DNA from 2 places in the Streptomyces sp. NPDC005195 genome. Region 2 is predicted to be linked to the other one. Evidence: riboswitches for the same ligand, from Rfam matches in the RefSeq annotation. Region 2 holds a riboswitch; the other holds the start of a gene.
What was found. Region 2 has a riboswitch for thiamine pyrophosphate ahead of ABZV34_RS15545 (cytosine permease). Riboswitches for the same ligand answer to the same signal wherever they lie in the genome.
Positions count from the first base shown of each region.

Region 1 (7,777 bases), on a different contig from region 2:
ATATCCGTGACTTCTCGGCCGTCGCCTCGTGCGACGACAACGGGAAGGGCATCATCACCGTGACCGACACCGACGCCTCCGGCGTCGAGGCCACGGTCTCCGTCTTCCTCGAGGCCAACGGCGCGGACTCCCGCCAGGTCGGCTCCGAGACGGTCAAGGGCACCCGCGAGGGCGCCACTGTCACCTTCTCCGAGGACTGGGCTCCCAACGCCACGTACCGCGTCCACGTCACGGCCGGGAAGATCGTCAACGAGGACGTCTCGCCCCAGCTGACCACGCCGTCCAAGGCGTGCAAGTCCGACGAGTCGCCTTCTCCGACGCCGAAGCCGTCGGAGAGCTCCTCCTCCCCCGCCCCCTCGGAGTCGGCTTCCGCGACCCCGTCGGAGTCGGAGAGCAGCGCCGCGCCCGCGACGCCGGGAGACAACGCCCCGTCCCCCGCGGTCGGTGACTCCAACCTCGCCGAGACCGGTGCGAACTCCAACACCCCGATGATCGCCGGCATCGCCGGTGCCTTCGTGGTCGTCGGCGGCGGAGCGGTCTACTTCGGTATGCGCCGCCGCGGCGCCTCGAAGACCGGCTGAACCGCACCACGCCTGTAGGACCGTGTGGCCCGCCCCCTCCCGGAGGGGGCGGGCCACACGTCTGTGCGGGGCGCTGCCCGAAGGCCGTCCGCCATCCGAAGGCAGCCGGTGAGGACGGCGGGGGCTGCTTCGCGACGGTGGCTCCGCGGGTCCGTTACAGGCCTCGGCCGCCCCCCTCGCGTCCCGATGGCGTGGCACGCGGTCACCGGGACGCGCGGGTGCCCCGGTGGCGGTGGTCGGAGGTCTATCCGGCCGAGGACTCCCCGAGTACGACGACCTCGGCCTCGTCGAACGCCACCGCGACCTGGTCGCCGGGCGCGGGCGCCTCCCGCAGCGCGCATGCCGCCTCCAGCCGCGGCGCGCCCTCCGGCTGGAGATGGACGGCTACGTGGGTGCCCCGGAAGGTGCGTGCGGTCACCGTGCAGGGCAGCCCGTCGGCGCGGGCGACCAGCCGTACGCCCGCGGGTCGCACGAGCAGCGTGCCGGGACCCTGTGGCGTGTTCTCGGGTACCGGAAGCTTCCCCCACGGCGTGTCCGCGATCCGGCCGGTCACCGTCGCGTCGGCCACGTTGTCGAAGCCGAGGAAGCGGGCCACGAACTCGTCCGCCGGATGCTGCCAGACCTCAAGTGGCGTACCCGACTGGGCGATCCGCCCCTCGCGCATCACCACGACCCGGTCGGCCAGCGCGAAGGCCTCACCCTGGTCGTGCGTGACCGCGAGCACGGTCGTACCCAACTGTCCGAAGAGTGCACGGAGTTCGACGACCAGCCGTTCGCGCAGCGAGCGGTCGAGCTGGCCGAGCGGTTCGTCGAGCATCAGCAGCCGGGGCCGGGGAGCGAGGGCGCGGGCCAGCGCGACCCGCTGCTGCTCGCCTCCGGACAGGGCCGCGACGGCCCGGGAGGCGGCGCCGGGCAGCCCGACGAGGTCCAGCAACTCGCCGACCCGCAGCGCCTGTTGTTCCTTCGGCACGCCGTGCATCCGGAGCCCGAAGGCGACATTGCCGCCCACGTCGCGCTGCGGGAAGAGCTGGTGGTCCTGGAACATCAGCCCGACGCCCCGGCGGTGCGCGGGCACCCCCGCCTGGTCGTGGCCGGTCAGGAGCACACGTCCCGCGTCGAGCGGCTGCAGTCCGGCCACCGCCCGCAGCAGCGTGGACTTGCCGCTGCCGCTCGGTCCGAGCACGCACACGATCTCGCGCTCGGCGACCTCCAGATCGACGGCGTCCAGCACGGGCCGGCCACCGAAGCGCACGGTCGCCGCCTCGACACCGAGCAGGATCTCCGGTGCCCCCGTACCCGTACCCGTAGCCGTACCCGCACCCGTCGTCCCAGACGTCGCCTTCATGACGAGCCTCGCCATCAGAACTCCCCTGTCCGGTCGGTCCGCATACGCTCCAACAGCAGCAGCGCCACCGCGCACACCACCATCAAGATCGTCGAAAGTGCCATCGCCTGCCCGTAGTTGAGGTCACCGGCGCGCCCGAGCAGCCGCGCGACCGCGACCGGCAGCGTCGGGTTGTCGGGGCGCGCGATGAAGACCGTCGCTCCGAACTCCCCGAGCGACACGGCGAAGGCGAACCCCGCCGCGATCAGCAGCGCCCGCCGCACCATCGGCAGGTCGACCTCCCGCCACACCCGCCACGGCGAGGCACCGAGCACCGACGCCGCCTCCCGCAGCCGTCCGTCCACCGCCCGCAGCACGGGCAGCATCGTCCGTACGACGAAGGGGACACCCACCAGCGCCTGCGCGAGCGGCACCAGGATCCAGCTGCTCCTGAGATCGAGCGGCGGCTCGTCCAGCGCGATCAGGAACCCGAAACCGACGGTCACGGCGGACACACCGAGCGGCAGCATCAGCAGTGCGTCGAACCCCCGCACGAGACGACCGGCGCGGCCGGTCAGAGCGGCGGCCGCCAGACCTCCGATGACCACGGCGATCGCGGTGGCGGCGAACGCGTACTCCAGGGAGTTGCCGATCGCCTCGATCGGGGCCACCAGGAAGATGCCGCCGTCATCGGAGGCCAGCGCCCTGTAGTAGCCGAATCCGAAGCCGCCCGGGGTGTCCAGGGACCGCTGGACCAGGACTCCGAGCGGCAGCACGAGCAGGACCGCGATGCTCGCGAGCACTCCCGTGAGCAGCGCCCACTGCCCGGCCCCGCGCGGCCGGCGGGCTGTCGTCTCCGGGGCCACCAGACGCAGGGCGGTCTCCCGGCGGCGTACGGTCCCCGCGTGGACGGCGAGGATCGCGCCGACGGCCACGAACTGGATGATCGTCAGCACCGCCGCCGTCGCGAGGTCGAAGATCTCCGAGGTCTGCCGGTAGATCTCGACCTCGAGGGTGGAGAAGGTCGGCCCACCGAGGATCTGGACCACCCCGAACGAGGTGAAGGTGAAGAGGAAGACCATGAGCGCCGCGGCGGCGACGGCCGGGCTCAGGGCAGGGAGCGTCACCCTGCGCCAGGCCGCGAACCGGGAGGCGCCGAGCATGCGCGCGGCCTCCTCCTGACGCGGGTCGAGCTGCGACCAGAGCCCGCCGACCGTGCGGACGACCACCGCGTAGTTGAAGAAGACGTGCGCGAGCAGGATCGCCCAGACCGTGGTGTCGAGCCGTACGCCCCACAGACCGTCCAGGAGTCCGCCGCGGCCGATCAGCGCCAGGAAGGCCGTACCGACGACGACGGTGGGCAGCACGAAGGGAACGGTCACCACCGCGCGCAGCACCTGCTTGCCCCGGAAGTCGAAGCGCGCGAAGACATACGCGCCGGGGAGCGCGATCAGCAGCGTGAGCGCTGTCGAGGCGAGCGCCTGCCAGGTGGTGAACCAGAGCACGTGCCGGATGTCGGACCGGCCGAGCACCTCCCCGATCCGCCCGAGCCGCCAGACCCCGTCGATCCTGAGACCGCGGGCCACGATCGCCGCGACGGGGTAGGCGAAGAAGACGCCGAAGAACACGACCGGCAGGGCCATGAGCCACAGCCGCGTCGCGCTCCCCCGCCTCCTGGGCGCCGCCTCGGCTACTTCAGTACGAGCGAGGTCCACGACTTGACCCACTGGTCACGGTTCTTGGCGATCTCGGCCGGAGCCAGGGTCTCGGGGTGCTCGGCCTGCGGGCCGAACTTCACGAACACCTCGGGCACCTTGGCGGTCTCACGGACCGGGTACACGAACATGTTCAGCGGCATGTCCTCCTGGAACCTGAAGCTGATCAGGAAGTCGAGGAGCGCCTTGCCGCCCTTCGTGTTCCTCGCGTTGCTCAGCAGCCCCGCGTACTCGACCTGGCGGAAGCAGGTGCCGCTCGCGACCCCGGTCGGCGCGGTCTTCGGCTTCGGGTCGGCGTAGATCACCTCGGCCGGCGGGGAGGAGGCGTACGAGACGACCAGCGGCCGGTCGGCCTTCGCCTTCTTGCCGCCCGCGGACCCCGAGAACTCGTCGTTGTAGGCCTGCTCCCAGCCGTCGACCACCTTCACGCCGTTGGCCTTGAGCTTCTTCCAGTAGCCCTGCCACCCGGCGTCCCCGTACTTCGCGGCGGTCCCGAGCAGGAAACCGAGGCCGGGCGAGGACGTGGACGCGTTCTCGGTGACGAGCAGGTTTTTGTACGCGGGCTTGACGAGGTCGTCGAAGGAAGTGGGCGGGGCCAGTTCGCGCTTGCTGAAGTAGGCCTTGTCGTAGTTGACGCAGATGTCGCCGGAGTCGATGGGCGTGACCCGGTGCTTCTCCTCGTCGACCCGGTACTCCTGGGCGATCTGGCCGGAGCCCTTGGGCTCGTACGGCTGGAACAGCCCGTTGTCGAGCGCGCGGGAGAGCAGGGTGTTGTCGACGCCGAAGAAGACGTCGCCCTGCGGGTTGTCCTTGGTCAGGATGGCCTTGTTGACGGCCTGGCCGGCGTCGCCGTCCTCGAGGACCCTGACCTTGTAGCCCGACTCCTGCTCGAAGGCGTGCAGCACGCTCTTGGAGTAGGCGAAGGAGTCGTGGCTGACGAGGGTCACGGTCCCGGCGTCGGCGGCCTTGTCGCCGGAGCCGGACGAGCCGCACGCGGACAGCGTGACGAGGCCCAGTGCGGCGAACACGGCCGCGGTCGTCCTCTTCTTGGTGCTCACTGAATTCCTCCTGGGGTGACCAGGAAGAGACGCGGCCCTGCCCGGGAACTCGGCGGTTCCCGGGCAGGGCGCAACAGCTTGAGTGATGCCCGAACTTCCTACCCAGAATGACCTGGGCGAGGTTCAGAGGGTCTGCGGCCCACCGGTGTCCCGGCTGCCGCACTCTCAGCGCTGTGGCGCTCCCCTGTCGGAATATGAAGATGTCGGAATATGAAAATGTACGTGCCAGGTCAGACTATCGCTCGGTCGCCGCGAGCTGGCCGCACGCCCCGTCGATCTCCTGGCCCCGGGTGTCCCGGACGGTGACGGGTACGCCGTGGGCCGCGATGGCCTCGACGAACGCCTTCTCGTCCTCGGGCCGCGAGGCGGTCCACTTGGAGCCCGGGGTGGGGTTCAGGGGGATGAGGTTGACGTGCACGGGCTTGCCCCTGAGCAGCCGGCCGAGCCGGTCACCGCGCCAGGCCTGGTCGTTGATGTCCCGGATGAGGGCGTACTCGATGGAGAGCCGGCGCCCCGACCTGGCCGCGTACTCCCAGCCCGCGTCGAGCACCTCCCGCACCTTCCACCGCGTGTTCACGGGGACGAGGGTGTCGCGCAGCTCGTCGTCCGGTGCGTGCAGGGAGATGGCGAGGCGGCACTTGAAGCCCTCGTCGGAGAACCGGTGGATGGCCGGGACCAGTCCGACCGTCGACACGGTGATGCCGCGCTGGGAGAGTCCCACGCCGTCCGGCTCGGGGTCGGTGAGCGCGCGGATGGCGCCCACGACCCGCTTGTAGTTGGCGAGCGGCTCGCCCATCCCCATGAAGACGATGTTGCTCAGCCGCGCCGGGCCGCCGGGGATCTCCCCGTCCCGCAGCGCCCGCATGCCGTCCACGATCTGGTGCACGATCTCGCCGGTCGACAGGTTCCGGTCGAGTCCGGCCTGGCCCGTGGCACAGAACGGGCAGTTCATCCCGCAGCCCGCCTGGGAGCTGATGCACATGGTCACCCGGTCCGGGTAGCGCATCAGCACGGACTCGACGAGCGTGCCGTCGAAGAGCCGCCACAGGGTCTTGCGCGTGGTGTCCTGGTCGGTCGACAGATGCCGTACGACGGTCATCAGCTCGGGAAGCAGCGCTTCCTGGAGCTTGCCGCGCGCGGCGGCCGGGATGTCCGTCCACTCCGCGGGGTCGTGCGCGTACCGCGCGAAGTAGTGCTGCGAGAGCTGCTTGGCGCGAAACGGCTTCTCCCCGATCTCGGCAACCGCCTCTTTACGCTCGGCGGGCGTGAGATCGGCGAGGTGCCGCGGCGGCTTCTTGGCTCCGCGGGGGGCGACGAATGTGAGTTCTCCGGGCTTCGGCATAACCCTTCCAGTGTCGCAGATCAACTCGACTGGCCCAGGCCGGAGCGGGGTGGGGGTGGTCACCCGTGGGCGTCGGCTGTCAGCGTGGGTCGGCCTCGCACGGCCCAGGGACGGCCCAGAAGACTGCCCGCGCGTCGCCGACATGATCCAGATCGCGTCCGCCCAGGGCCGTCACCGCGAGAGCGAGGTCGCCGCTACGGGCACTGGCACTGGCACTGGCACTGGCACTGGCACTCAGCGACCGTGTCACCGAACCAAGTTCCTGCCGTCGCCCTTCGACGCAGGCGGTCGGACACCCCCTTCATTGAGACATCACAGCAAAATGCGCGAACATGGCTGAAGAGGCTGTTTTGGTATGCACCAGGGAGCCACGGATGGACGCCTCGGACGAACTTCATCGAAGGGCTTGCCCGTCGGCTCTTCTGACGCTGGACGGTGCCCTGCGCGACCTCAACGCTGCCATGGCCACGGCGCTGGGCAGGCCGGCGGAGCAGTGCCTGGGACGTGACTTCGTGGACCTGTGGCCTGCCAGCCAGCGGATGTCGGCCGAAAGTCTGGTGGCCCACGCCGCCAGGGCGGATGCGGTCGCCATGCGGGAGCTGCACTTTCCCGGGCAACACGGAATACCCGTTACCTGTTTGTTCGAGGCGCGACCGGTGAAGGATCCCGCCGGTGACAAGCGGCTGATACGGGTGCGCGTCCTGGATGCACGAAACGACCTGGCCAGCCTGCTGATCCCGTTCCGGCTGGCCACCGCGGCCGCCGGCCTCGGCCTGTGGATGTACTCACCCGAGAGAGACCAGCTGGAGTGGCTCGGTGGCCTACCCAGCCTGGTCGGGCTCGTCCCGGATCCAACTGCGCCGATGTCCAAAATAATCTCGGCAATACACCCCGACGACAGGGAGGCCTTCCAGCAGCTCCTGCGCTCGGCCTCCATCCAGCGGTCCCCCTGGGTGAGGCAGCGCTACCACACCGCGCATGACGGCTGGCACCGACTGGCCGTTCAGGTCAGTCGGCTCCAGCTGGGCTTCGACGGCCCCGAACGGGTCTTCGTGGTGATCCGCGACGACACCAAGCAGGAGAAGCGCAAGCAGAAGGCGCAGGCCGCGCTGACTGCCGAGCGACAGCGCGCCAAGGACACCGCCGACTTCTCCTCCGCTTTGATCACCGCAGCCACGGAGCAGGAACTGCAGCAGGTCGTCCTGACCCGGCTCGCCGCGACCTTCGACGCCTTCGGCACCGTGCTCGCACTCGTCGACGACAACCGCCTGTGCATCTCCACCGATGCCAGGAGAGACATGCGCGAGGTCGAGGCCCTGCACGGCCTGCGGCTGGACCAGCCGATCCCGCTGTCAGAGGTCATCCGTACCGGCAAGCCGCAGTTCATCACCGACCGGAAGGACTTCACCCGCCGCTGGCCGCACGCCCCGCTTCTGCGGTTCCTCCAGCTCGGCTCCGACTACGCCATCTCGATATCACCCCCCTCGGCGAGCCCGGCGATCAGCCACTCGGCGCCTGGTCGATGCTCTACCCGCGCGGATACCTGTCGTCCCTGGATGAGCAGACCCTCGTGGGCACGCTGGCCCGTCTGGCCGGCCAGGCACTCAAGCGGATCAGGTTGCAACAGGCACACGTCGAGCTGGCCACGGCGCTGCAGCAGACCATGCTCCCCACGCTGCCCGAGCACCTCCCGGGCCTGGAGGTCGCCGCCCGCTACCGACCCAGCCGGGACGGGCTGGACATCGGCGGGGACTGGT
Region 1 covers NZ_JBEXHZ010000020.1:13,748-21,524, reverse strand. Annotated here, with positions in the region: gene ABZV34_RS21220 (LAETG motif-containing sortase-dependent surface protein) at 1-581, shown strand, start outside; gene ABZV34_RS21215 (ABC transporter ATP-binding protein) at 826-1,860, opposite strand; gene ABZV34_RS21210 (iron ABC transporter permease) at 1,941-3,620, opposite strand; gene ABZV34_RS21205 (thiamine ABC transporter substrate-binding protein) at 3,596-4,678, opposite strand; TPP riboswitch at 4,756-4,874, opposite strand; gene rlmN (23S rRNA (adenine(2503)-C(2))-methyltransferase RlmN) at 4,914-6,020, opposite strand; gene ABZV34_RS21195 (PAS domain-containing protein) at 6,395-7,777, shown strand, end outside; gene ABZV34_RS21190 (PP2C family protein-serine/threonine phosphatase) at 7,684-7,777, shown strand, end outside.
Region 1: another riboswitch for thiamine pyrophosphate. It lies ahead of ABZV34_RS21205 (thiamine ABC transporter substrate-binding protein); the one in region 2 lies ahead of ABZV34_RS15545 (cytosine permease).

Region 2 (7,777 bases):
CGGCTGCCCGGTCGCGGTCCGGATCGCGGGCCTCGACCAGGCGGTACGCACCGTCGGGCAGGTGGGCGTCGAGGATGTCACGGCGCAGCTGGACGAGGTCCGACTTCGCCTCGCCCTTGCCCAGGACGAAGAACACGTCCGTGCTCCGCAGCGCCTTGACCGCCTGGAGGGTGAGCTGGTCGGGATCGCCCGCGCCGATGCCGATCACATGTATCTTTCGCACACCCCGAGTCTGCCGCACGCCACCGACAACGGACGCACCGCGTCCGCCCGGGGCTCGTGCCCGGCCCGGACCGAAGCGTGGAACGGCCTCTCAGCGCGTGCTCCCGCGCAACCGGGGCGCCCAGGCCCCGGCGCTGACCGCGGCACCGTCACGCTCCGCGACGGTCGCCAACTCCCTTGCCCATGAGGTCAGTTCGGTGAGGTCGAGCCCGTAGGGGCGGGGCCGGCCGGTGTCGCCGGCCCGCCACTCGTCGACGGCTCCCGCGCCGCGCCGCAGCAGCCGGGAGCCGCCCGTCGTGTTGCCCCGGGCCGCGTGCGTGAGACCCACCGCGAGCTGCGCCAAACCCCGCCAGAGCATGCGCTCGTCCTCGGGGCCCGACTTCCAGGCGTCCTCGAAGACCTCGTGCGCGTGGAACGGCCGCCCCGCGTCCAGCAGCGCCTGCGCCTCGGTCACCGTCCGCTCGGGGTCGCGTACGACGCCCTCGGGCTGCCGCTCGACGCCGTCGGCGCCGTACGGCAGTGGGCGGCCCAGCCCGTCCCGCGGCCGGGCGTTGCGCGCCCTGCCCTCGCTGTCCCGATCCCGCGCGCCGTTCTGCCGATTTCCGGATGTCCCGCTCATGCCCCGATTGTCGCTCGCCCCGCGCCCTCTTCGGAGCAGCCCCCGCTGTGGGGTAAAGTTCTGCTCGCACGATCCTGCGGGACATCGCGGGGGAACGCATCGGGACGTGGCGCAGCTTGGTAGCGCACTTGACTGGGGGTCAAGGGGTCGCAGGTTCAAATCCTGTCGTCCCGACGGTGCGAAGGGTCTTCACGGGCGACAGCCTGTGAGGGCCCTTTTTGTGCGCCGCGACATGTGGCTGCTCAAGCGCCAAGGCCTGCCGCCCTGTACGGGCACGGCATGGTGAGGGGGTTCGCGGTTCCCCCGGGCGGGACGATTCGAGCGTGGTCGAAAGAGGTTCCCTGCCCGGCGTCGAACTTGCAAGGCTGCGTTGTGGGATCACGCGGGACGCGCGGTCCCACCCGGGAAGCACCGGGACTCCACCACGGGGAAGGGCAGCATGACCATGAGGATGAGGACCAGGGCGTTGACCACGGCGGGTGTCGGCGCGTTCGCCGCCGGACTGCTTCTGACCGGCGCCGGCGGGGCGCAGGCCGCGGCGGCGGGACTGCCGTACGCCGTCACGCCGTACGTGAACGTCAACGTCCGCTCCGGCCCGTCGAGCCAGACCGGTATCACCGGGCACGTCACCGCGGGGGATCCGCGCGGCGCGTCGTGCTGGACCCACGGCGAGACGATCCGCGACAACGGCTATGTCAACGACGTGTGGGTGCGGCTGGCCGAGGGCTACGTGAGCGCCGTGTATCTCAAGGGTGACCAGTACGGCGGACTGCCCGCGTCGGCCACCTGCTGACCTGACCGGACGCGGTGCCCGGTTCCGGACGGAGCCGGGCACCACGTCATGCCGGATCGCGTCAAGCCCCCTCGCGCCGGCCCGACCCTCCCCGATCTGCCCCACACCGGTCTGTCCTGTCCTGCCCCGCCCCGATCCGGGCCGCTGCCACATCCACCACTGGGCGCACACCACGCTCCAGGAATCTTCCGGGCCCGGGTGACGGGCCGGCCCCGGACTCCGTCGCGGCCCAAGCGCCCAGGCGCCCAAGCGTTCGCGCTCGCCCCCTGGGCCCGGCAGTGATCGGCGTGGATCTCTCCCGCGGTCAACCGCGCCATGCCACCGGGCGGCTGCCGGTCCTGGCGGAAGGTTCCCTCCCGCATTGCCCGCGTGCTCGCCGGTATCGACCTATCCATGTACCGATGTACCGACGCACGCGACGGCGCCACCGTGCTGCGCGAGGGCTCCCGGCCCGACGAACCTCCTCAACACGCCCCAGGGGTGCGCCGCGCCGGAGCAGCACCGGCTGACGCGCCGGCGGAACCGCGACATGGGAGGGTGTCGTGGGTGGTGGTGTGCGCCGGGGCGACACTCCCGGGAGGTTCCCGTCCGCGAGCGGCTCAAGGTGCCTAAGGATCTCTGACCGGGTAGAGATCGTGTCCGGGCCACGGGTGGGGAGTCGCGGATCAGCATGATGGTGGGATGCCACAGGGCGCGAGCCCTGCGAGCGAGGGCGTCGGCCTGCCGGAGCGCGGCGGCGGTGCTCTCCTGGTCCCCGCTCACCCCGCCGGACCGGACGCTCGGTCGGCCCCCCTCGGACACCCCGCCCCGGGCGGCGGACCCGGCGCGCACGTCGCACCCCCGTCCCGCGAGGGATACCGGCCACCCCGTGGCGCGCGCGGACCTGCTCCCCGTGGCGCGCGCGGACCTGCTCCCCGCAGCGCGCGCGGACCTGCTCCCCGCAGCGCGCGCGGCGGCTCCGCTCCGTGTATCCGACGGGCCCCCGCTCCCCGCAGCACGCGCAGGCCGGTCGGCGATGTCGTCCGGCCGTTCGCCACCCGCGCCGCGTACCGACGACACCTTGCGCCATACGACCCGGAGTGCCCCAATGATCACACCCCCGCGCGCGGTGCGCGACCGCATCCTCTCCCTGTCGCCCACGGAACTGCCCGCCTACGTATACGACTTGGCAGCACTGCGCGCCCACGCCGCGTCCGTCAGAGCCGCCCTGCCCGATCGCGTCGAGCTGTACTACACGGTCCAGGCCAACGGAGAACCGGAGATCCTGGCCGAGCTCGGCCCGTACGTCGACGGATACAAGGTGTCCTCCGGCATCGAACTGGCCCACGTGGCCGAGGCCGCCGTGGACCGTCCGCGGGCCTTCGGCGGTACGGAGAAGACCCCGACGGAGCTGGCGGACGCGCTGGAGCGGGGGGTGACACGCTTCCAGGTCGAGAGCGAGTACGAGCTGTACATGCTGGCCGGGCTGGCCCAGCGGCACGTTCCGGACCGCCGGGTGGCGGTGCTGCCGCGGTTCGACCTCCCGGTGGCCGACGGCCTTCTCGCGGCGGACGGCGGCGGGTCCCCCACCGCCTCCGGTCTCGATCCGGCCCGGGCCGACACGATCGTCGGCCTGCTCACCGACGGCAGCTATCCGAGCCTCGAACTGCGCGGCGTCCACGCCCACTTGGCCAACGGGGTGCACGCCGAGGAACATCTGGCGATGGCCGAGTCCGTCGTCGCCTGGACCCTGGAGCTGGCCGCCCGGAACGGCCTTCGGCTCACCGAGGTGGACATCGGGGGCGGTATGGCGGTGGACTACGACCGCCCCGAGCGCCGCTTCGACTGGCACGCGTACGGCGAGGGCCTGGCCCGGCTCGTCACGGACCACCCGGAACTGACGCTGCGGATCGAGCCCGGCCGCGCGCTGACCGCGTACTGCGGCTGGTACGCGAGCGAGGTGCTGGACGTCGAGCACGGCTCCAGCGAGGACTTCGCCGTCATCCGTGGCGGCGCCGTCCACCTGCGCACCCCCGAGACCGGGCGGCAGGACCGGCCCTGGTCCGTTCTCGAAGTGGAGCCGTGGCCGTATTCCTGGCCGCGTCCCGTGGTGCGCAGGGAGCGCGCGACCCTCACCGGCCAGCTGAGCACGCCGAAGGACGTCCTGGTCCGCGACGTCCGGGCCCAGGGCCTGCGGGCCGGTGACCGCGTGGTGTTCTCCCTCGCGGGCGCCTACACCTCGCCCGCCCCGCACCGGGCCCACACGCGCTATCCGGAACCCGGCTTCCACTTCCTGGACGCGAGCGCCGACGGCGACCGGTCCCGATGACCGATGATCGATGGCCGATGGCCGTGCGACGGAACACCAGGAGTTGCCGTCGAGGGCGCGGCGGCGCATCCTCGGACACGCCTGGCAGCATCGTGTGCCGGACCAGGAGAGTGGCATGACCGTCGAACCGACCGCCTTCACGACAGACCTCCCGACCGCCTTCATGACCGACTCCGCGGCCGACGCCGATGACGCCGTGTTCGTCGTCGGGAAGAGCCCGGTCCAGGAGGTCGCCGAGACCGACGACCCGTTCCTGCCGGGGGAGTTCGGCCTCCCGGCCCCCTTCCGGCACGCCCGCTTCGACCTCGTCCGGGAGCAGGCATGAGCGCCATGGACACCCCGCTCGACTTCTCGTACGAGACCCGGCCCGGCCGTGTCGTCTTCCGGCCCGGCGCCGCCGTGTCCGCGACCCCCGGCGAGGTCGCCCGGCTCGGTCTGCACCGGGTACTGGTGGTCTGCGGCAGCCGGGGCGAGGCCACCGCCCGGGCGGTCGCCGACGCGCTGGGCGGCCAGTGCGCGGGACTGCACGCCGAGGCCCGGATGCACGTACCCGCCGAGGTCGCCGCCCGAGCCGTCGAGGTGACCCGCGGGATGCGCGCCGACGGCTGCGTGGCGGTCGGCGGAGGCTCGGCGATCGGCCTCGGCAAGGCGATCGCGCTGCGCACCGGGCTGCCGCTGATCGCCGTGCCGTCCACCTACTCCGGCTCGGAGATGACCCCGGTGTGGGGTCTGACCGAGGACGGCGCCAAGCGCACCGGACGCGACCTCGCCGTCCAGCCCCGAAGCGTCGTCTACGATCCCGGACTCACCCTCGGGCTCCCCGTTCCCCTCTCCGTGACGAGCGGCTTCAACGCCCTCGCGCACGCCGCCGAGGCCCTCTACGCGCCCGACGCCTCGCCCCTCGTCCCGCTCATGGCCGAGGAGGGGGTCCGGGCGATGACGGGCGCCCTGCCGGCCGTGGCCGCCGCCCCCGGCGACCTCGCCGCGCGCAGCCGCGCCCTGTACGGCGCGTGGCTGTGCGGTGCCTGCCTCGGCGCCACCACCATGGGCCTGCACCACAAGCTGTGCCATGTCCTCGGCGGCACCTTCGGCCTGCCGCATGCCGAGACGCACACGGTGGTCCTGCCCTACGTCCTCGCCTACAACGCGTCCGCCGCGCCCCGGGGGATCGCCACCCTGTCCCGGGCGCTCGGCACGGACGACGTCCCGCGCGCCCTGCGGGAGCTCGCCAGGGGCCTGGGCGCGCCGAGCACCCTCGCCGAACTCGGTCTGGAGGAGGCCGACTTGGCGGAGGCCGCGGCGCAGGCCGCCGGCCAGGCGTACCCGAACCCCCGCGAGGTCACCGCGCACGGCGTACTGGGTCTGCTGACAGCGGCGTACGAGGGCTGGGAGCCGCGCGTCGGCTCCTGAGGACGGTCCCGTGGCACCGTCGATTCACGGGCTCCGCGCTCCCGGTGGCGCGGGTCCGTGTGCCCCCTGCCTGGGACGTACGCGCGGGCCGGGCTATCCTGACGCCGAACCGGACACGGGGTGCCCGCACGTGGGCTGAGATCACACCCGTCGAACCTGAACCAGTTAGGACTGGCGGAGGGATGTCTCATGTCGTTGCCGTATGCCCGTGGTGAAGTGGCCGTCGGGGGCCCGCAGGGCGTCTTCGACGGGCGGATGCCCGAGGCCCCCGGCGATCTGCGCGTCGAGGCGCGCGGCATCGCCCCGGTGCCGGAGGACCACCGCTACGGCGGCCCCGGCCGCCTCTTCACCGTGTGGTTCGCCCCCAACCTGACGATGACCGGCGTCTTCACCGGTACCGTCGGCGTCGCGCTCGGCCTGGACTTCTCCACCGCGCTGACCGCCGTCGTGCTCGGCACCCTGCTGGGCGCGGTGCCGACCGCGTACCTCGGCACCTGGGGCAGCCAGACCGGCGCCGGACAGCTGCCGCTCGCCCGGCTCGCCTTCGGACGGGCCGTGCTGGTGCCGGGCGCGCTGCAGTGGCTGTCCTCGATCGCCTGGGACGCGCTGATCGGCCTGTTCGGCGGGGACGCGCTGGCGCAGTTGTGTGGCTGGCCGTTCTGGCTGGGTGTGCTGGTCATGATGGGCGCGCAGGGAGCGCTCGGCGTCCTCGGGTACGAGGTGATCCACCGGCTCCAGACCGTGATGACGTTCGCCCTCGCCGCCGCCTTCGCCGCGCTGACGGTGAAGCTCCTGCACGGCGGCCACCCCGCGGCCACCGCCTCCGCGCACGGCGCCGACCGGGCCGGGGCCTTCGTCCTGACCTGCACCATCGCCCTCAGCCTGGCGCTGTCCTGGGCCCCCTACGCCAGCGACTTCAGCCGCTATCTGCCGCGTACGGCATCCCGGCCGCGCATGTTCTGGTGCACGCTCGCCGGTGTCAGCGTGTCCTTCGTGGCCGTCCAGGCGCTCGGCCTGTGGGGCGCCTCGGTCTTCACCGACCAGACCGCCCGCGGTGTCGACACCCTGCTCGGCGGCGGTGTCCTCGGTGCCTTCGGGCTGCTCGCCGTGGCCCTGGCCGCCCTGAGCAGCAACGCCATGAACGACTACAGCGGCTCACTCGCCCTGCAGACCATGGGCGTACGCCTGCCGCGCCCGGTCGCAGCCGCGCTGGCTGCCGTACTCGGCTTCCCGCTCGTGCTGTGGATGCACGCCGCCGACACCACGACCCGGTTCCAGAACGTGCTGCTGCTCGTCGGCTACTGGATCCCCGGGTTCGTCGCCATCGTCGCCGTCGACTGGCTCGTCCGGGCCAGGGCGCGCGCCGGCGCGCCGGTCGATCTGTCCGCCGAGAGCGCCCGTCCGCAGCCGTGGTGGCCCGCGCTGGTGGCGTTCGTAGGCGCCTTCGCCGCGGCGGTGCCGTTCATGAGCACCAGCCTGTACGTCGGTCCGGTCGCCCGTGCCCTCCACGGGGCGGATCTCGCCTACGGGGTGGCGTTCCTCGCGGCCCTCGCGGTGTACGCGCCGCTGCGGCTGCGCCGCTGACGCACGGGCGCCGGCGGTCACCGGCCCCGTCGCCCCGCCGTCACCCGTCAACTCTCACCCGCCACCCGTGATCCGTCACCGCCACCCGTCTCGCCTCTCGTACGGAGCGAACCCGTCATGTCCTCGAACAGCCCCGCCGCCCCGCCCCGCGTCCTGACCGTCGCCGGATCGGACTCGGGCGGCGGAGCCGGCATCCAGGCCGACCTCAAGACCATGCTGGCGCTCGGCGCGCACGGGATGAGTGTGCTGACCGCGGTCACCGCGCAGAACTCCCTCGGTGTGCAGGGAGCCTGGGAGCTTCCGGCCGAGGCGGTCCGCGCGCAGTACCGCAGTGTGGTGGACGACATCGGGGTGCAGGCGGTGAAGACCGGCATGCTCGGCTCCGCGCTGCTCGTCGAGACCGTCGCCGAGCTGCTGTCGGACGTCGCCGTTCCCGTGGTGGTGGATCCGGTGAGCGTCTCCAAGCACGGTGACCGGCTGCTGGCCGACGACGCGCTGGACGCCGTACGGACCGCGCTGCTGCCGGTCGCGACGGTGGCGACGCCGAACCTCGACGAGACCGCAGAGCTCACGGGGATCGAGGTGACGGGGGAGCGGGACATGTGCCGGGCCGCGGAACGGCTGCTGTCCTACGGTCCCCGTTGGGTCCTGGTGAAGGGCGGCCATCTGCCCGGCGAGGCCGTCGACCTGCTGACCGACGGCGCCGAACAGCTCTGGTTGCGGGCCCCGCGCCACGACAACCGGCACACCCACGGCACCGGCTGCACCCTGGCCTCGGCCATCGCGGTGGAACTGGCGCGCGGGCGGACGGTGCCGGAGGCGGTGCGCCGGGCGAAGGAGT
Region 2 covers NZ_JBEXHZ010000011.1:196,782-204,558, reverse strand. Annotated here, with positions in the region: gene cobF (precorrin-6A synthase (deacetylating)) at 1-223, opposite strand, end outside; gene ABZV34_RS15575 (DUF309 domain-containing protein) at 314-841, opposite strand; tRNA gene ABZV34_RS15570 (tRNA-Pro) at 942-1,015, shown strand; gene ABZV34_RS15565 (SH3 domain-containing protein) at 1,281-1,634, shown strand; gene ABZV34_RS15560 (type III PLP-dependent enzyme) at 2,722-3,942, shown strand; partial or broken gene ABZV34_RS15555 (6-chlorohydroxyquinol-1,2-dioxygenase) at 4,133-4,267, shown strand; gene ABZV34_RS15550 (maleylacetate reductase) at 4,273-5,352, shown strand; TPP riboswitch at 5,459-5,552, shown strand; gene ABZV34_RS15545 (cytosine permease) at 5,542-6,936, shown strand; gene thiD (bifunctional hydroxymethylpyrimidine kinase/phosphomethylpyrimidine kinase) at 7,054-7,777, shown strand, end outside.